DNA from 3 places in the Streptomyces sp. NPDC024687 genome. Region 3 is predicted to be linked to each of the others. Evidence: riboswitches for the same ligand, from Rfam matches in the RefSeq annotation. Region 3 holds a riboswitch; each other region holds the start of a gene.
What was found. A riboswitch is a leader RNA that binds a small molecule or an ion and turns the genes downstream of it on or off. The one in region 3 is predicted to bind cobalamin.

Region 1 (6,471 bases), on a different contig from region 3:
TTGAGCAGGAAGCGGCGGCGGTCGGCCTGGGACTCCAGCCGGTCCAGCTTCTCCACCTCGTTGATCCACCGGAAGCAGAACTCCGCCTTCTCGCGGATCGAGGGGATGCTCTCGACTGCGTCGAAGGCCGCCGCCCGGTCCTCCGGATCGGGGAGGTAGGTGTCCAGCAGCGTCAGGTAGAACTGGACGTGGACGGCCTCCTCGAAGAGCTGCCTGCTCAAGTACAGGCGCGCCTCGGGGGAGTTGATGTGCTTGTACAGCGTCAGCACCAGGTTGTTCGCGACGATCGAGTCACCGGTCGCGAAGAAGGCCACCAGGCGGCCGATGAGGTGCTGCTCGGCGGGGCTGAGCTTCGCCAGGTCGGAGACGTCCGAGTGGAGATCGACCTCCTCGACGGTCCAGGTGTTCTTGATGGCGTCCCGGTAGCGCTCGTAGAAGTCCGGGTAGCGCATGGGGCGCAGGGTCAGCTCGAAGCCGGGGTCGAGCAGGTTCTGGGTGCTGGGCATTACTGGCAGGCCTCGCAGGACTCGGGGTTTTCCAGGGAGCAGGCGACCGCGGCTTCGGGGGCCGGCTGCTGGACGGGGACCGTCGCCTGTGCGGCGCGGGCGATCCGGGTCGCCGGGCGCGAGCGCAGGTAGTACGTCGTCTTCAGCCCGGACTTCCAGGCGTACGCGTACATCGAGGAGAGCTTGCCGATGGTCGGCGTCTCCAGGAAGAGGTTCAGGGACTGCGACTGGTCGAGGAACGGGGTCCGCGCCGCGGCCATGTCGATCAGAGCGCGCTGCGGGATCTCCCACGCCGTCCGGTACAACGCCCGTACATCCTCGGGGATCCACGCGAAGTCCTGCACCGAGCCGTTCGCGTCGCGCAGCGCCTCACGGGTGCGGGCGTCCCACACGCCGAGCTCCTTGAGCTCCTTCACCAGATACGAGTTGACCTGGAGGAACTCACCGGACAGCGTCTCGCGCTTGAACAGGTTGGAGACCTGCGGCTCGATGCACTCGTACACCCCGGCGATCGAGGCGATGGTGGCGGTGGGCGCGATGGCGAGCAGGAGGCTGTTGCGCAGACCCGTGGTGGCCATGCGCTCGCGCAGTGCCGCCCAGCGCTCGGGCCAGGTGAGGTCCGTCGCGTAGTGGTCGGGGTGCAGAACCCCCTGTGCCGTACGGGTCTTCTCCCAGGCCGGCAGCGGGCCGCTGCGCTCGGCGAGGTCGGCGGAGGCCTCGTACGCGGCGAGCATGACCCGCTCGGCGATCCGGGTGGAGAGCCGCTTGGCCTCGGGGGAGTCGAAGGGCAGGCGCAGCTTGAAGAAGACGTCCTGCAGGCCCATCGCGCCGAGGCCGACGGGACGCCACTTGGCGTTGGAACGGCCCGCCTGCTCGGTCGGGTAAAAGTTGATGTCGACGACCCGGTCGAGGAAGGTCACGGCGGTGCGGACGGTGGCGTCGAGCCGCTCCCAGTCCATGTCGCCGGTCGTCGTGTCGGCGAACGCGCCGAGGTTCACCGACCCCAGGTTGCAGACCGCCGTCTCCCCGTCGTCCGTGACCTCCAGGATCTCCGTGCAGAGATTGGAGGAGTGGACGGTGTGGCCCGGCAGCGCCGTCTGGTTGGCCGTGCGGTTGGCGGCGTCCTTGAAGGTCATCCAGCCGTTGCCGGTCTGCGCCAGGGTGCGCATCATCCGGCCGTAGAGGTCACGCGCGGGGATCGTCTTCTTCGCGAGCCCCGCGGCCTCGGCCTTGCGGTACTCCGCGTCGAACTCCTCACCCCACAGGTCGACCAGCTCGGGCACGTCGGCCGGCGAGAAGAGCGACCACTCGGCGTCCGCGTTCACCCGGCGCATGAACTCGTCCGGCACCCAGTGCGCGAGGTTCAGGTTGTGCGTACGACGGGCGTCCTCACCGGTGTTGTCCCTGAGCTCCAGGAACTCCTCGATGTCGGAGTGCCAGGTCTCCAGGTAGACCGCGGCCGCGCCCTTGCGCCGGCCGCCCTGGTTCACGGCGGCCACCGAGGCGTCGAGGGTCTTCAGGAACGGGACGATGCCGTTGGAGTGCCCGTTGGTACCGCGGATCAGCGAACCGCGGGAGCGGATGCGGGAGTAGGCGATGCCGATGCCGCCGGCGTGCTTGGAGAGCCGGGCGACCTGGTGGTAGCGGTCGTAGATGGAGTCCAGCTCGTCCTTGGGGGAGTCCAGGAGGTAGCAGGACGACATCTGGGGGTGCCGGGTGCCGGAGTTGAAGAGGGTGGGGGAGGAGGGAAGGTAGTCGAGACGGCTCATGAGCCGGTAGAGCGCGGCGACTTCGTCCAGGGCGCGCAGGGTGTCGTCCTCGGCGAGCCCGGACGCCACCCGGAGCATGAAGTGCTGGGGGGTCTCGATGACCTTGCGGGTGATCGGGTGCCGCAGGAGGTAGCGGCTGTACAGGGTGCGCAGGCCGAAGTAGCCGAAGCGGTCGTCGGCCCCGGTGTCGACCAGCGCGTCGAGCCGCTCGGCGTGGATGCGCACGAACTCGGCGGTCCGGTCCGCGATGAGACCCTCGCGGTGGCCGACGGCGACCGAGCCGGTGAACGAGGTGACGCCCTGCGAGGCGGCCTCGGCGGCGATGGAGACGGTCAGCAGCCGGGCCGCCAGCCTGCTGTACGCGGGGTCCTCGGAGATGAGGCCGGCCGCCGCCTCGGTGGCCAGCTCGCGCAACTCCACGGCCATTTCGGGGGAAGCCGCACGCGAGGAACGGCCCCGCAGCGCGGCGGCGGCGACCCGGCCGGGGTCGGCGTCGGGGAGGTCGGCGGTCAGCGTGGTCAGGGTCCGCAGCAGGGCGGCACCGGGGCCGTCGTGGTCCTGCTGTGCGGTCCGCTCGGTCACTGAGGCCGGATCGGCCGGCGCGATGGTCACGTGGGGCACTCCCTCGCTGGGCACGGGGGCCTTGCGGAGGGCAGGGGGCAGCACACGAGCGCGCACGGCGTCGCGTCCACCGGCCCATTCCACGAGGCCCGGACGTCATGACACCCGGGCCGGTGTGGCGCGGGCGGCTGTCGGCAGGTCCTCGGACTGACACTCATGTGCGCTTATGCGCGCATGAGTACACCGTTGCGGGACAGTTCCGGATTCGCACCGGATTCCCCTGCGGCGACAGCGAGCATGAGCATACATCTTGTGCCGGGTGAGGAAAGCAGGCCCATATGTTGTGTCGCGGTGACTTCAGAGCGTCAACTCATAGGCGAGAAGCGTGAACTCGTCGCCGGGGATCGGCTTCCAGTCGCGCTCGGGGGCGCGGGTGAAACCGAGACGTTCGTAGATGCGGTGGGCGGTGTGCATCGTGGGCTGGGTGCACAGGACGATGCCGGTGGTGGCCGCGGTCCCGGCGCGCTCGATGCAGGCCTGGACGAGGGCTTGTCCCACGCCTCTGCCGCGGGCCGCGTGAGCCACCGCGAGCATGCGGATCTCCGCCTCGCCGGGGCGGGCGAGGTCGGCCAGGGGGCCGCCGGAGGGGACGAAGGTGACGGTGCCGAGGACGGTGTCGTCCGCCACGGCCGTCAACACGTCCGCGGCGGCGGCCCGCTTGGCCACGTCCCTGAGCTCTTCGAGGTACCAGTCGCTCTCGCCGAACAGCAGGAGGCCGTCCTGGAGATAGGCCTGGGCGGTGATCTCGCCGAGGGTCTCGTACTCGGCGGGTTCCGCGGCCCGGATCACGATGTCCATGCCGGTGAGTGTGCCCGATGGGTACGACAACGGGCCGCCGGACGACTTCTCCGACGGCCCGCCCGACTCCGTGACTAGTGGACCGAACTCGCTGTCGCCGGCGGGAGTTCCGTCTGGACCCCCGGGTCGCCCGCGTCCGCCGTGTAGTCCTCCGGGCTGGTCTCGTCCACGCCGTCGGGAGCCTTCAGCGCCTTCAGCACGAAGGTCAGGACCACCGTGACGACCAGGTTGAGCACGAACGCGGTCAGGCCGATGTAACCGATCTCGCCGATGCCCGGGATCTCCTTGGCCGAGCCGCCGAAGTGCTTCTGGGTCGGGGAGGCGACGCCGTACGCAGCGACCGTGCCGTAGACCATGCCGACCGCCCAGCCGGCGAGCAGGGCCCAGCGGTGGAACCAGCGGGTGAACAGGCCGCCGACCAGGGCCGGGAAGGTCTGCAGGATCCAGATGCCGCCCAGCAGCTGGAAGTTGATGGCCACCGTCTTGTCCATGGTGAGGACGAAGACCAGCGCGCCGACCTTCACCAGGAGCGAGACCAGCTTGGAGACCTTGGTCTCCTGAGCGGGCGTGGCGTCCGGCTTGATGAAGTCCTTGTAGATGTTGCGGGTGAACAGGTTCGCGGCCGCGATGGACATGATGGCCGCCGGGACCAGCGCGCCGATGCCGATCGCCGCGAAGGCCACGCCCGCGAACCAGTCCGGGAACATGTCCTCGAACAGCTGCGGGATCGCCAGCTGCGGGTTGGTGACCTTGACCCCGGCCGCGATCGCCATGAAGCCGAGCAGCGCGAGCAGGCCCAGCATCAGGGAGTACAGCGGCAGGATCGTGGTGTTGCGGCGGATCACCTCACGGCTGCGCGAGGAGAGCGTCGCGGTGATCGAGTGCGGGTACATGAACAGCGCGAGCGCGGAGCCCAACGCCAGCGTGGCGTACGTCCATTGGCCCGCCTCCAGCGGGACGAGGCCGCCCGCCTTGGCCGCCGTGTACTTCTCGCTCGCCGCGCCGAAGACGTCGTCGAAGCCGCCCAGCTTGATCGGGATGTAGATGATCGCCACCGCGATGACGATGTAGATCAGCGTGTCCTTCACGAACGCGATCATCGCGGGGGCCCGGAGGCCGGAGGAGTACGTGTAGGCCGCGAGGACACCGAAGGCGATCAGCAGCGGCAGGTCCTTGACGAACCAGTTCGTGTTCTCGCCGCCGCCGATGCCCATGACGTCCAGGACCGCCTGGATGCCGACCAGTTGGAGCGCGATGTACGGCATGGTCGCGAGGATGCCGGTGACCGCCACCGCCAGCGACAACCCCTTCGAGCCGAAGCGGCCGCGCACGAAGTCCGAGGTCGTGACGTATCCGTGCTTGTGGGAGACCGACCACAGCCGCGGCAGGAACGTGAAGATCAGCGGGTACACCAGGATGGTGTACGGCACCGCGAAGAAGCCGGCCGCGCCCGCCGCGTAGATCGCCGCGGGGACCGCGACGAAGGTGTACGCCGTGTAGAGGTCGCCACCGAGCAGGAACCAGGTTATCCAGGTGCCGAACGAGCGGCCGCCCAGGCCCCATTCGTCGAGGCTGTGCTCGTTCTCGGCCTTGCGCCAGCGCGAGGCCAGGAAACCCATGACCGTGACGGCCAGGAAGAAGAGGATGAAGACGGTGAGAGCAACACCGTTGACGCCGTCGTTCACTTGGTACCTCCACGACGGGCACGCTGGTCACGCTGCCACAGCTGGTACGCGATCATCGTCAGCGCGGTGGAGATCAGCACCCACAGCATCTGGTACCAGTAGAAGAACGGGATGCCGATGAATGTGGGGTCGACCTTGGCGTACGAGCCGACCCACAGCATCGCCACGAACGGGGCCAACAGGCAGAGGGCGATGACCACCCGTACCGGCGTCACCACCGGTGGTCCGACTTCAGGTGCATCCGACATGTCGCGACTCCTGCCCCTCACTGATCAGCGCTGATCACCTGCAATGCGCAGGCAATCTAGGCGCTGGTGTCATGGGAGCGGAAGACCTCGTCCGCATATCGGTATGTCGATTCTGTGAAGCACGCCTGCTGGGCACTCCCAGGGAACTCCTAGGGCGCTAGTCGACCGGCCGCTTGAGGCGGGCCACGAACTTGTAGCGGTCCCCGCGGTACACCGACCGCACCCACTCCACCGGTTCGCCCGTCCTGTCGATCGAGTGGCGGGACAGCATCAGCATCGGCAGGCCCACGTCGGTGCCGAGCAGGCCGGCCTCGCGCGGGGTGGCCAGGGAGGTCTCGATGGTCTCCTCGGCCTCGGCGAGGTGGACGTCGTAGACCTCGGCGAGCGCTGTGTAGAGCGAGGTGTACTTGACCAGCGACCTGCGCAGGGCCGGGAAGCGCTTGGCGGAGAGGTGGGTCGTCTCGATGGCCATCGGCTCGGCGTTGGCCATGCGCAGGCGCTCGATGCGCAGCACCCGGCCGCCGGCGGTGATGTCGAGGAGCTCGGCGAGCCGGTCGTCGGCGGTGATGTAGCCGATGTCCAGGAGCTGCGAGGTGGGTTCGAGACCCTGGGCGCGCATGTCCTCGGTGTAGGAGGTGAGTTGCAGCGCCTGGGAGACTTTGGGCTTGGCGACGAAGGTGCCCTTGCCCTGGATCCGCTCCAGGCGCCCCTCGACCACGAGTTCCTGCAGCGCCTGGCGCACGGTCGTGCGTGAGGTGTCGAACTCGGCGGCGAGCGTGCGCTCGGGCGGTACCGGCGTACCGGGCGACTGCGTCTCCGTCATGTCGAGCAGGTGCTTCTTCAG
Region 2 (6,471 bases), on a different contig from region 3:
TGAAAATTCGTCTGTGCATAAGGACCTCGTCATCCTTGAGCAAGCGACTCCGGTGTTCGACATGGCGAACATGGGTCGAAGTTTCGAGCAACTGGATAATAGGGTTCCGGTGATCAGCGTCAATACCTCTCGCAGAACTCGCGGGCAGAAACGTTCGCAGGCTGAAACCAGGCGGCTTCAAGTCCCGTGGTTGTACGGGCCTTTGGCGTGAGGGGCAGAGCGGTCGTCTGTGGTGCGGGGAGCGTCGAGAACTCGCCGAGCTGGGTGCGAGTGGCCGGGCGAGCAGTCCTGCTCATCCCGCACCGCACCGCACCGCAGCGACGCGGCCCATGAGGGCGCTGCCCGGCGACTACCGCAAGATCCAGGCGATCGTGCGGGAGGCCGACGGCCCGGTGCAGGTCAGGGCAGTCGGCGAACGGCTGGGCCTGGACGCCTCGGTGCGCGGCAAGCTGGAGCCGCTGCGGACGAAGATGACCAAGCTCGCCGACCGCGGCCGGCTGCACAAGCGTCCCGACGGCGGCCTTGTCCACACCGCCCGCCTGCCGCTGTCGAGTGCCACCCTGAACTGGCTCGCCGATCTGATACGCGGCCACTGCGAGAAGATCAGCTCACGGTGGCGGCCCTGCCCTCGGGGAAGACCGCCGCCATCGTGCTCGCGGTACTGCGCTGTGGTGGCGGGGTGGTGCCGTTGGACGGCACGCTGATCCGCACCCGGCGGCGCACCGGCAAAGAGAACCGGAAGAACCACTCCGACAAGGGCAAATGCCATGGCCTGCTCGTCATCGCGCTCACCGACGACCGCGGCCGACTGCTCCGGGTCTCGGCGGCCCGGCCCGGACGCACGGTCGGCGACACCGCCCGCCAGGGCCCGAAGCCACCGTTGGCGACCTCGAGATACATCCGCTTCAGCAGCCGCCGGGCAGCTCTCTGCCGGCCACATGCGTACGGACCGCCAGGACCAGTTCGTCATCGGTCACCCCGGCATCCTCAGCGACGCGGGTCCTCCTGTCGATGCCACCCCCACGGCGGCGAGTTGTCAGTCGATGAGTTCACGGATCGCCGCCAGGAGGTTGAACACCGCCGGCAGGAGGAAGACGCAGCCGAAGGCGATCCACACCCACCCTGCTCTACGGTGCCCGCGGCTCGGGGGTGGTGCCGGGATGAGCCGGTCACCGGCCCTCATCGTCTCGCTCGGTGCGAGCACGTTGCGCCCCGTGCTGCGCTGCCGTCGCCCCAGCCATATGAAGACGATCGCGGCCATGGCCGTGAAGGCCGCCAGTTGGAGATGCTCACCCGGTGTGTCGGCACCAGCAAGCGTCACGGCCACGTACGACAAGGTCCCCCCAAAGGATCACGGTGCATGGATCACCTCACGGCGGCACCACCGTGTCAAGCGAGTTGAGCAGCGCTCACGCCTCCTGGACTAGAGCTGGTCCCGCCACCACGGCACGCCGAGATTGTCGACCTGGATGACCTTCGCCCGCCGCAGAATCTCGTCGTCGAGGGGGGTCAGGACAGCGCGCAACTCTCGGGCGCTCTTCTTGGGCAGGGCGTGCAGAACGGCTTCGAGGTGATCGCGGAAGTAGCCCACGTCACAACAGCCGGGAATGCCGCATCGCTGCGCTGTCGTCGGGTCCGCGATCAGCCTGAGCGGTCCGTGGGCAAGAGTTTTCCAGCGCCGGAACGCTTCAACCGTGTCCTCGAGGAAGGAGCGGGATCGTTCGAGGCGGCGCAGATCGGCCATGCAGCGTGCGGAGAGGCCGTCGATGGCCGGGTACCGTCGCGGGCTCACGCGACGGATCGGCAGTTCAGCCCTCAGGGCTGAGGGGCGCCTACGCGGCACGGCCCTTTCGGTTGTCGGTCATAGGGGCACGGTACACAGGCATGGTGACGGATGCCCGGTCTTTCAGTGCCGCTGAACTGCCCCTGCCCCACAGGAATCCGGAGTCGTCCCCCAGGGCCTCGCCTGCCCCGCCCCCTCACGACACCTGCTGCAACAGCCCCCGTACCGCCTCGTCCACCACCCGGTACCGCACCACCCGCCCCTCCTTCTCGCCCGCCACGACCCCGGCCGCCCGCAGCAGCCGTAGCGCCTGGGACACGGCCGGGTCGTTCATGCCGGTCGCGATCGCGAGGTCGGAGACGGCCAGGGGGCCGGTCCGGTACAGGGCGAGCAGCAGGGCGAGACGGTTGGGGTCGGCCAGGAGGGCGAAGCGGTCGGACCAGGTGCGGACGTGTCCCGGGTCGCCGATCGCGGCGATGGCGTCGCACACCCGGTGTCCGTCGATCGTGCGGCGGTCGGCTCGGTCGGCCGGGACGAGGTGCATGGCGCACATCCTCGCAGGCGGCTCTGTGTGATCTTCCATACCTGCGCAGGTGTGCAGCTATGCAGGAACCCCCGTCCCCGCCTACGGTGGGCGGGCCGTGGTGCTCGGGAAGCCGGTGACGACCCCTCAAAGGTCCATTCCGGTGCGGCCCTCGCCACTGTGATCGGGGAGTTCCCCTCCCACGTCCCTCACGGGACAGCCACTGGCCCTCACCATCAGGCCGGGAAGGCGGGCAGGGAAACGTACGACCCGTAAGCCAGGAGACCGGCCACGGCAGCTCACGCGTTCATCCACGAGGTGCTGGAGTGACCACCGTATGACTGATCCTGCGCTGCCCGAGACTGCGCGGCCCGAGACCGCCCTGCACGAGACCGCCGCCGCCCCCGTCTCCTTCCGCTGGCGTCGCGAGGACACCGTCAAGACGGTCGGTCTGATGGCCGCGATAGCCGCCCTGCACGTCGTCGCCTTCGGCATCCTCTTCCTGCTCGTCGTCCCCGAGCACTACGAGGTGGGCGACAAGGCCTTCGGCATCGGACTCGGCATCACCGCCTACACCCTCGGGATGCGGCACGCCTTCGACGCCGACCACATCGCCGCGATCGACAACACCACGCGCAAGCTGATGGCGGACGGCAAGCGGCCGGTGTCCGGGGGGTTCTGGTTCGCGCTCGGGCACTCCAGTGTCGTGGTCGTGCTCGCCGCGCTGATCGCCGGCGGCACCCAGCTGGCCGGCAAGGTCATGAACGAGGGGTCAAGTACCCACCAGGTGCTCGGGTTTCTCGGTACGACGGTCTCCGGGTCGTTCCTCTATCTCATCGCCGCCCTCAACCTGGTCGCCCTGCTGGGCATCCTGAAGGTCTTCCGGGCGATGCGGGCGGGGACGTACGACGAGAAGGAGCTGGAGCAGCATCTCGACTCGCGCGGCTTCATGAACCGGATCCTCGGCCGGCTCACCAAGTCCATCACCCGGCCGGGGCAGATGTTCCCGCTGGGCTTCCTGTTCGGGCTCGGCTTCGACACGGCCACGGAAGTGACCCTGATGGTGATGGCCGGGTCGGGGGCGGCCGCGGGCCTTCCCTGGTACGCCATCCTCTGCCTGCCGCTGCTCTTCGCCGCCGGCATGAGCCTGTTCGACACGCTCGACGGCACGTTCATGAACTTCGCCTACCAGTGGGCCTTCTCCAACCCCGTCCGCAAGGTCTTCTACAACCTCGCCATCACCGGGCTGTCCATCGCGGTCGCCTTCTTCATCGGCACGATCGAGCTCGTCGGCGTCCTGCACGACAAGCTCGACCTCACCGACGCCCTCACCACCTGGATCGCCGACATCGACCTCGACAACGTCGGCTACGTCATCGTCGGCCTGTTCGTGGTGGTGTGGGCGGCGGCGATCGCCTACTGGCGGCTCGCGAAGGTGGAGCAGCGGTGGAGCGTCAGCAGTTCCTGAGGGACCGCTGGGACCGCGCCGCGAGAGGCTAGGCCCCCTCCACCGCCGTCAGCCACAGCTTCACGTACCGCTCCACGTCGACGCCCAACGCCACGTCCACGAGGGTCACTTCACGCTCGCCCTCGTGGATCTCGGACTCACCGGGACGGCGGCGGCGGTCGACGACGGTCTGGCCGCGCGTCGGGCCGGGGGCGAGGCTCACCTCCACCGGCAGCAGCTCGGTGGTCAGCCCCTCCGGGTCGACGACCGCGCACACCGCGCCCGCGTCGCCGAGGCCACCGGTGGGGGTGGGGTCACCGGAGGTGGCCGGGTCGCGGTGGGCGAGGAGGTCCCCGGCCATGCGCAGGCTGGGCTCCGAACTCGCCCGCAGCCGCTGGACGTCGGCGGCGGGGACGATGACCCGCTCGAACACGTCCAGGCCGTACATCGTGATCGGGACCCCGGCGGTGAGCAGCACGGCGGCCGCCTCGGGGTCGTGCCAGACGTTGAACTCCGCGACGGGGGTGGCGTTCCCGGTCGCCACCGCGCCGCCCATGAACACGATCCGCTCGATGTTCCGCACCACGTCGGGGTGGGTGCGGAGCAGCAGGGCGATGTTCGTCAGGGGCGCGGTGGGGATGAGGGTGACCGGCGTCGGGGAGGCGAGGATCTCCCGCCTGAGCAGGGTCACGGCGTCGACGTCCACCGCGACCCGGGTCGGCGCGGGCAGCCCCAGGTCACCCATGCCGTCCAGCCCGTGCACGTGGTGCGCGGCACGCACCGGCTCGATCAGCGGCCGCGCGGCACCCCGGGCGACGGGGATGTCCCCGGCCCCGGCCTGCTCAAGGACGGTCAGCGTGTTGCGCACGACGCCGTCGACGTCGGTGTTCCCGGCGACACAGGTGACCGCGCGCAGATCGATGGCCGGGTGCCGTACGGCGAACAGCAGGGCCAGGGCGTCGTCGACACCGGTGTCGCAGTCGATGATCACCGGGATGGGCTGACCGGTCACGGCGGGGTCCTTTCGTCACTGGCGGTACGGATCGACCTTACGCAGCCGCCCAGAGTTCGGCCCCGCGATCACCGCGGCGGGCAGCGATCTGTTCCAGCAGCTCGCCGACCGGCACGGCTCCCGGCCTACGCCCGTCCCGCAGCCGTACGGCCGCACAGCCCGCGTCGGCCTCCCGCTCCCCGATCACCGCCTGGTACGGCACGAGGCGTGCGGCGCGGACGCGGGCGCCGAGGGTGCCGTGGCCGGGGGCGGAGAGTTCGGCCCGGATGCCGCGTGCTTCGGCCCGCCGTACGAGCTCATGGGCCCGTTCCTCCTGTGCCTCCGCGACCGGCAGGACCATCAGCTGCACGGGGGCGAGCCACACCGGGAAGGCGCCGCCGTGTGCCTCGATGAGATGGGCGACCGCCCGCTCCACGCTGCCGATGATGCTGCGGTGGACCATCACCGGGCGGTGTTTGGCGCCGTCGGGGCCGATGTAGTGGAGGTCGAAGCGTTCGGGCTGGTGGAAGTCGATCTGGACGGTGGAGAGGGTGGACTCGCGGCCGGCGGGGTCGGTGATCTGCACGTCGATCTTGGGGCCGTAGAAGGCGGCCTCGCCCTCGACGGACTCGTGGTCGACGCCGTCGAGGACCTCTTCGAGGAGGGCGGTGGCGCGGCGCCAGAGTTGCGGGTCGGGGACGTACTTGCCGGAGTCTCCCGGGAGCGACAGTCGGTACCTGGCCGCTCGGATGCCGAGGTCGTCGTAGGCGCGCCGGATGAGGTCGAGGGCGGCGCGGGCCTCGGCCACGGCCTGTTCCGGGGTGCAGAAGATGTGGGCGTCGTTGAGCTGGATGGAGCGGACGCGGGTGAGGCCGCCGAGGACGCCGGACAGTTCCGAGCGGTACATGCCGCCCAACTCGGCGATGCGCAGGGGCAGTTCACGGTAGCTGTGGGACCGTGAACGATAGATGAGGGCGTGGTGGGGGCAGAGGCTGGGCCGCAGCACGACCTCCTCGCCGCCGAGCCGCATCGGCGGGAACATGTCGTCGCCGTAGTGCGACCAGTGCCCGGAGATCTCGTACAGCTCCCGCTTCCCGAGCACCGGCGAGTACACGTGCCGGTATCCGGCGGCCCGCTCCACCTCCCTGACGTACTCCTCCAGGACATGCCGTACGACGGCCCCGTCGGGCAGCCAGTACGGCAGCCCCGCGCCCATCAGGGGATCGGTGTCGAACAGCTCCAGCGCGCGGCCGAGCCGACGGTGGTCGTGCATGGGCTCCAAGGACTTCATGGGGGTCTCCCTCGCTCATCGGGGGGCGAGGAACCGACGGGAACGACAAAACCCCGGGGCACTCGCCCCGGGGCTTCGGACTGCGTCAGCTGTCAGCGCGCCGGGACCTGCTCCGGCGTCGTCGTGATGGAGGGGATGGCTCTGGCTTGGGCGCGCTGCATGGGGTGAGGGTAGGGGGAGGGGTGGGGGTGGGGCGACCGGTTTTTGGGTGGGATGGGGTTCCGGCAGGTCGAGTCCGTGGGCAGCGGTGACCTGGCGGTGTGGGCGTCAGGTCAGGGCCGGTTACTCGGGGGACGGATCGGCCAGTTCGGGATGCTCGACGGTGTAACGCTCCCCGTAGATCCGACTCATGGCCCAGTGCCAGGCCTCGTCGTGGAAGACCAGGCCGCGGTAGGGCTCGTCGGCGGGTTCGTAGGGGTACCAGTCGAGTGCCGCG
Region 3 (6,471 bases):
AAAATCTCTTCAACGGGTCGGCACGACAGCTCAAGAGGTTCGCCGTCGGGGCGTAGCCATGGGGCGTACGGGTCGCGCGGGGGCCGCGGGGTTCGACGCGGGGATAGCAGAAGATTCCGGTCACCGTGCCGCCCGCCCCAGTTCACCTTCCGTTCATCCAGGTTACCTACCTTCAATCTGCCAATGACCTCGAACGATTGCCTGGGTAAATGGAAAACTTCTCGCTGATCCTCGCGATTGTGGTCGTCACCGCACTCGCGTTCGATTTCACGAACGGTTTTCACGACACCGCCAACGCGATGGCCACCACCATCTCGACCGGTGCGCTCAAGCCCAAGGTCGCGGTGGCCATGTCCGCCGTGCTGAACCTTGTGGGCGCCTTTCTCTCGGTGGAGGTCGCCAACACGATCTCCAAGGGTCTCGTCGACGAGACCGGCATCCGTCCCGAGGTCATCTTCGCCGCCCTGGTCGGCGCGATCCTCTGGAACCTGCTGACCTGGCTGGTGGGTCTGCCCTCCAGTTCCTCGCACGCCCTGATGGGCGGTCTGATCGGCGCCACCATCGCCTCGGCGGGCATGGGCGCGGTGCACGGCGACGCGCTCGTCACCAAGGTCCTCATCCCCGCCGTCGCCGCCCCGATCGTCGCGGGTGTCGCCGCCATGCTGGCCACCCGGCTCTCCTACACGCTGGGCAAGAAGGCCGACGGCAAGGCCGCCGCGAAGGGCTACCGCACCGGACAGATCGCCTCGGCCGGCCTGGTCTCGCTGGCCCACGGCACCAACGACGCGCAGAAGACGATGGGCATCATCACCCTCGCCCTGGTCGCCGGCGGCGTCGTCGCCCCCGACTCCGACCCGCCCACCTGGGTCATCCTCTCCGCGGGTCTCGCCATCGCGCTCGGCACCTACCTCGGCGGCTGGCGCATCATCCGCACCATGGGCAAGGGCCTGACCGACCTCCAGCCGCAGCAGGGCTTCGCCGCCCAGACCAGCGCGGCCACCGTCATCCTGGCCTCCTCCCACCTCGGCTTCTCCCTCTCCACCACGCACTCCGTCTCCGGTTCGGTGATGGGCGCGGGCCTCGGCCGCAAGGGCGGGGTCGTCCGCTGGTCGACGGCCACGCGGATGTTCGTGGCCTGGGGCCTGACGCTCCCGGCGGCGGCCCTGGTGGGCGCCCTGGCCGAGTCGGTCACGAACCTCGGCGACTGGGGTACGGCGCTCGTGGCGGTCTTCCTCGTCGCCTCCAGCGCGGCGATCTGGAAGATCTCCCGGCGCGAGGTCGTGGACGCGTCCAACGTCAACCACACCGACGAGCCGGCCGGCGTGGTGACCACGGCGATCGCCGCCGTGACCCCGCCGCCCACGGGCACCGTGACCGAGGGCCTCACCGCCACGATCCCGGCTCCGGCCCCCGCCCCGGCCGCCGCGACGGAACCGGCCGCCCCGCCGGCCGCCGTCTGAGCCCCCCTCCTAAGGAAGCCTCACCATGAAGATCGACTGGGAAGCACTCGGCTCCGTCTTCGGCGTCAGCCTCGTCGTCACCGTGGGCCTCGTGGCCCTGTTCACCCTCGGCATCATGGGCCTGTCCCGCCAGGAGCGGGCCACGGCCCAGGGCGGCTCGGCCACGCTCGCGGTCACCGGCGCCTACGCCTGCTTCGCGGCGTGCGCGGCGGCGGTGGCGTACGGGATCTCTCTGATCGTGGCCTGATCATGGCCTGACGGAACCCCGTCACTCGACGGCCGGGCGGGCGCGGAACTTCCAGTTCCGCGCCCGCCCGGCCGTCTTTCATGACCGGCGATGTGGGGTTCTGCACACTCTCCCGCCGCAGGTCAACAACAAGTTGACGGGTCTCGAAGGCCCGTGGTGGACTGCCGGAGCCATTTACGGCGGCAGAAGAGGAAGCCGGTGCGAATCCGGCGCGGTCCCGCCACTGTCACCGGGGTAGACAACCCCGGGAGCCAGGAACTCTCGCCGCCGGACTCGTCGAACCAGGGCGTGGACACCCTGAGTGAGGACATGACGCGATGCTCGCCTGCCGATCCACCAGCGGTACCCGGTACGTGAACGACCTTGTGATCGGCTGACCCGATGCGTGCCGATCGCGTTTTCGCGTACGGCGCCGCCGCCGGTCTGATCGGTGACCTTCTGCTCGGTGACCCCCGTCGTGGGCATCCGGTCGCCGCGTTCGGGCGGGCCGCCGGAGCCGTGGAGCGGGTGCTGTGGCGGGACCACCGGGGGTGGGGCGCGCTGCACACCGCCGTGTGCGTGGGCGGTGCGGTGGCGCTCGGCGCTGTCGCGGAGCATGTCGTACGTCCCTCCCGTGCTGCCTCCGTCGTGCTCACCGGCGCCGCCACCTGGGCCGTCGTGGGCGGGACTTCCCTCGTACGGGAGGCCCGGGTCATCGGGCGGGCGCTTGAGGCGGGGGACGTCGAGGCGGCCCGGGAGCGGCTGCCCCATCTGTGCGGGCGGGATCCGCAGGCCCTCGATGCCGACGGGATCGCCCGGGCGGTCGTGGAGTCCGTGGCCGAGAACACGTCCGACGCCGTCGTGGGGGCGCTGGTGTGGGGTGCCGTCGGCGGGGTGCCGGGGCTGCTCGCATTCCGGGCCGTGAACACGCTGGACGCCATGGTGGGGCACAAGTCGCCCCGGTACCGGCGTTTCGGGTGGGCTTCCGCCCGGCTCGACGACCTCGCCGGGTGGCCGGGGGCGCGGCTCACCGCCGTACTCGCCGCCGCGGCCGGAGACGATCCCCGGGGTGCCGTGCGGGCCTGGCGGGAGGATGCGCACAGGCATCCGAGCCCCAACGCCGGGCCCGTCGAAGCCTCGTTCGCGGGGGCACTGGGTGTCCGGCTCGGGGGGACCCTCTCGTACGCGGGGCGGGTCGAGCACCGGCCGGTGCTGCATCAGGAGGGGCGCGCCGTCGCCATGTACGACATCGAGCGTGCCGCGCGGCTGTCGCGGCGCGTCGGGCTGCTCGCGCTCGGCGTCGGTGTCGCCGCGCGGGCCTTCGTGAAGGGGCGCAGCGCATGAGTGGCGGAGGGCTTCTCGTCGCCGGTACCACCTCGGACGCCGGCAAGAGTGTCGTCACCGCGGGGATCTGCCGGTGGCTGGTGCGGCAGGGGGTGAAGGTCGCGCCGTTCAAGGCGCAGAACATGTCCCTCAACTCGTTCGTGACGAGGGAGGGCGCGGAGATCGGGCGGGCCCAGGCCATGCAGGCGCAGGCCTGCCGCATCGAGCCGACCGCGCTGATGAATCCCGTGCTGCTCAAGCCCGGTGGCGAGCAGAGCAGTCAGGTCGTGCTGCTCGGCAAGCCGGTCGGTGAACTGAGCGCCCGGGGCTATCACGGGGGGCGGCAGCAGCAGCTCCTCGGGACCGTGCTCGACTGTCTCGCCGAGTTGCGGGGCACGTATGACGCGGTGATCTGTGAGGGGGCGGGGAGCCCGGCCGAGATCAACCTGCGGCGGACCGACATCGTCAACATGGGGATCGCCCGCAACGCCGGGCTGCCCGTGCTGGTCGTGGGCGACATCGACCGCGGGGGCGTCTTCGCCTCCTTCTTCGGGACCGTCGCGCTGCTCTCGGAAGAGGACCAGAAGCTCGTCGCCGGGTTCCTGGTGAACAAGTTCCGGGGGGATGTCAGCCTCCTGGAACCCGGGCTCGACATGCTCCACGGACTCACCGGGCGGCACACCTACGGCGTGCTGCCCTTCCGGCACGGCCTCGGGATCGACGAGGAGGACGGGCTGCGGGTGTCCCTGCGGGGGACGGTCCGGGAGTCGAACACGGCTCCTCCCCTCGGGGAGGATGTGCTGCGGGTCGCCGTGTGCGCGATCCCGCTGATGTCCAACTTCACGGACGTCGACGCCCTGGCCGCCGAACCCGGTGTCGTGGTGCGGTTCGTGGACCGGCCCGAGGAACTGGCCGACGCCGACCTCGTCGTGATTCCGGGAACCCGTGGGACGGTACGGGCACTTCAGTGGCTGCGGGAGCGGGGGCTCGCGGAGGCCATCGGGCGCAGGGTCGCCGAGCAGCGGCCCGTCCTCGGCATCTGCGGCGGCTTCCAGATCCTCGGCGAGCACATCGAGGACGAGGTCGAGAGCCGCCAGGGGCACGTCGAGGGGCTCGGGGCCCTGCCCGTCAGGGTGCGGTTCGCGCGGGAGAAGACCCTGACCCGGCCGGAGGGCGAAGCCCTCGGCGAGCCCGTCGCGGGGTACGAGATCCATCACGGGGTCGCCGACATCCACGGGGGCCAAGCGTTCATCTCTGATGACAAAGGACACAGTCTGGACGGCTGCCGGGTCGGCCAGACCTGGGGGACCCACTGGCACGGCTCTCTGGAGTCGGACGGTTTCCGGCGGGCCTTCCTGCGGGAGGTGGCGGCCGCCGCGGGCCGCCGGTTCGTGCCGGCCCACGACACGTCGTTCGCCGCGCTGCGCGAGGAGCAACTCGACCGGCTCGGCGACCTGATCGAACAGCACGCGGACACGGACGCGCTGTGGCGGCTCATCGAGTCCGGCGCGCCGCAAGGACTGCCTTTCATTCCACCGGGAGCGCCCGCATGAGCACAGTGTTGTTGTTGTCCACCGCCGACACGGACCTGTTGGCGGCCCGGGCCGCTTCCGGCGCCTCGTACCGGATCGGGAACCCGACCCGGGTCGATGTCGCGCAGGAGCTGCCGGCGCTGATCGAGGGCGCGGACATCGCCGTCGTACGGCTGCTCGGCGGCAAGCGGGCCTGGGAGGACGGGCTCGCCGCGCTGAAGACTTCGGGCATCCCGACCGTGCTGCTGGGCGGAGAGGCCGTTCCCGACGCCGAGTTGATGGCCGAGTCGTCCGTACCGGCCGGTGTGGTGGCCGAGGCGCTCAAGTACCTCGTCGAGGGCGGGCCCGCCAACCTGGAGGAACTCGCCCGGTTCCTGTCCGACACCGTGCTGCTGACCGGCGAGGGGTTCGTCGAGCCGCAGAAGATGCCGGAGTACGGCGTCCACGGTGACCCCGCTCTCGTGGAAGGCCGCCCCACCGTCGGCGTGCTCTTCTACCGGGCCCACGAGCTGAGCGGCAACACCGGCTTCGTGGACACCCTGTGCGAGGCAATCGAGGCGAAGGGCGCCAACGCCCTTCCCGTGTACTGCGGTTCACTGCGCGGGGCGGACCCCGCGCTCTACGAGATCCTCGCCCGGGCCGACGCACTCGTCGCCACCGTCCTCGCCGCCGGCGGTACCCACGCCTCGCAGGCCTCGGCCGGCGGTGACGAGGAGGCCTGGGACATCGGGGCGCTGGCCGACCTCGACGTGCCCGTGCTGCAAGGGCTCTGCCTGACAACGTCCAGGGCGGTCTGGGACGAGTCCGACGCGGCCCTGTCCCCCATGGACGCGGCCATGCAGGTCGCGATCCCGGAGTTCGACGGACGGCTGATCACCGTGCCGTTCTCCTTCAAGGAGCAGGGCCCCGACGACGTCCCGGTGTACGTGGCCGACCCGGAGCGGGCGGCGCGGGTCGCCGGGATCGCCGTACGGCACGCGGAGTTGCGGCACAAGCCGAACGCCGAGAAGAAGCTCGTGCTGGTCTTCACCGCGTATCCGACCAAGCACTCCCGGGTCGGCAACGCGGTGGGCCTGGACACGCCCGCCTCGGCGGTGCGGGTGCTGGACGCGCTGCGGGATGCCGGGTACGTCGTCGAGGGGTACCCCGACAACGGCGACGAGCTCATCCACCGGCTCATCGAGGCCGGCGGTCACGATGTCGAGTGGCTCACCGAGGACCAGTTGGCCTCCGCGCCCGCGCGGGTGCCGCTCGCCGACTACCGGGCCTGGTTCGGCCGGCTGGACCCGCAGCTGCGTCAGGCCATGCTGGACGCGTGGGGCGAGCCGCCCGGCTCCCTCTACGTCGACGGGGACGACATCGTGCTGGCCTCCCTGCAGTTCGGGAACGTCGTCGTGATGATCCAGCCGCCGCGCGGCTTCGGGGAGAACCCGATCGCGATCTACCACGACCCGGACATGCCGCCGTCGCACCACTACATGGCCGCGTACCGGTGGCTGGACCACTCCTTCGGCGCCGACGCGGTCGTCCACATGGGCAAGCACGGCACGATGGAGTGGCTGCCGGGCAAGGGCCTCGGCCTGAGCGGGGGTTGTGCTCCGGACGCGGTGCTCGGTGAGCTGCCGCTGATCTACCCCTTCATCGTCAACGACCCCGGCGAGGGCACCCAGGCCAAGCGGCGCGGCCACGCCACCGTCGTCGACCACCTGGTGCCGCCGATGGCGCGGGCCGACACCTACGGCGACCTCGCCAAGCTGGAGCAACTGCTCGACGAGTACGCGCTCGTCTCCGACCTCGACCCGACCAAGGCGCCGGCCGTCCGCGCGCAGATCTGGACGCTGGTCAAGGCGGCCGAGCTCCACCACGACCTGCATGTCGACGAGCAGCCGGACGACACGGCGTTCGACGAGTTCGTCATGCACATCGACGG

Region 1: another riboswitch for cobalamin. It lies ahead of ACZ39I_RS14160 (ribonucleoside-diphosphate reductase subunit alpha); the one in region 3 lies ahead of ACZ39I_RS06055 (cobalamin biosynthesis protein).
Region 2: another riboswitch for cobalamin. It lies ahead of nicT (Nickel transporter NicT); the one in region 3 lies ahead of ACZ39I_RS06055 (cobalamin biosynthesis protein).

Annotation. Positions count from the first base shown of each region.
Region 1 is NZ_JBVHLJ010000003.1:500,030-506,500, forward strand. It holds gene ACZ39I_RS14155 (ribonucleotide-diphosphate reductase subunit beta) at 1-506, opposite strand, end outside; gene ACZ39I_RS14160 (ribonucleoside-diphosphate reductase subunit alpha) at 506-2,887, opposite strand; cobalamin riboswitch at 3,013-3,141, opposite strand; gene ACZ39I_RS14165 (GNAT family N-acetyltransferase) at 3,194-3,694, opposite strand; gene mctP (monocarboxylate uptake permease MctP) at 3,769-5,379, opposite strand; gene ACZ39I_RS14175 (DUF3311 domain-containing protein) at 5,376-5,627, opposite strand; gene ACZ39I_RS14180 (GntR family transcriptional regulator) at 5,785-6,471, opposite strand, start outside.
Region 2 is NZ_JBVHLJ010000005.1:337,022-343,492, reverse strand. It holds gene ACZ39I_RS21695 (non-reducing end alpha-L-arabinofuranosidase family hydrolase) at 1-19, opposite strand, end outside; gene ACZ39I_RS21690 (hypothetical protein) at 330-704, shown strand; gene ACZ39I_RS21685 (hypothetical protein) at 1,037-1,327, opposite strand; gene ACZ39I_RS21680 (hypothetical protein) at 1,424-1,792, opposite strand; gene ACZ39I_RS21675 (ArsR/SmtB family transcription factor) at 1,980-2,327, opposite strand; cobalamin riboswitch at 2,409-2,614, shown strand; gene nicT (Nickel transporter NicT) at 2,644-3,774, shown strand; gene ACZ39I_RS21665 (nucleoside hydrolase) at 3,803-4,765, opposite strand; gene thrS (threonine--tRNA ligase) at 4,803-6,017, opposite strand.
Region 3 is NZ_JBVHLJ010000001.1:1,349,525-1,355,995, reverse strand. It holds gene ACZ39I_RS06065 (inorganic phosphate transporter) at 210-1,460, shown strand; gene ACZ39I_RS06060 (hypothetical protein) at 1,486-1,707, shown strand; cobalamin riboswitch at 1,848-1,987, shown strand; gene ACZ39I_RS06055 (cobalamin biosynthesis protein) at 2,089-3,030, shown strand; gene ACZ39I_RS06050 (cobyric acid synthase) at 3,027-4,562, shown strand; gene cobN (cobaltochelatase subunit CobN) at 4,559-6,471, shown strand, end outside.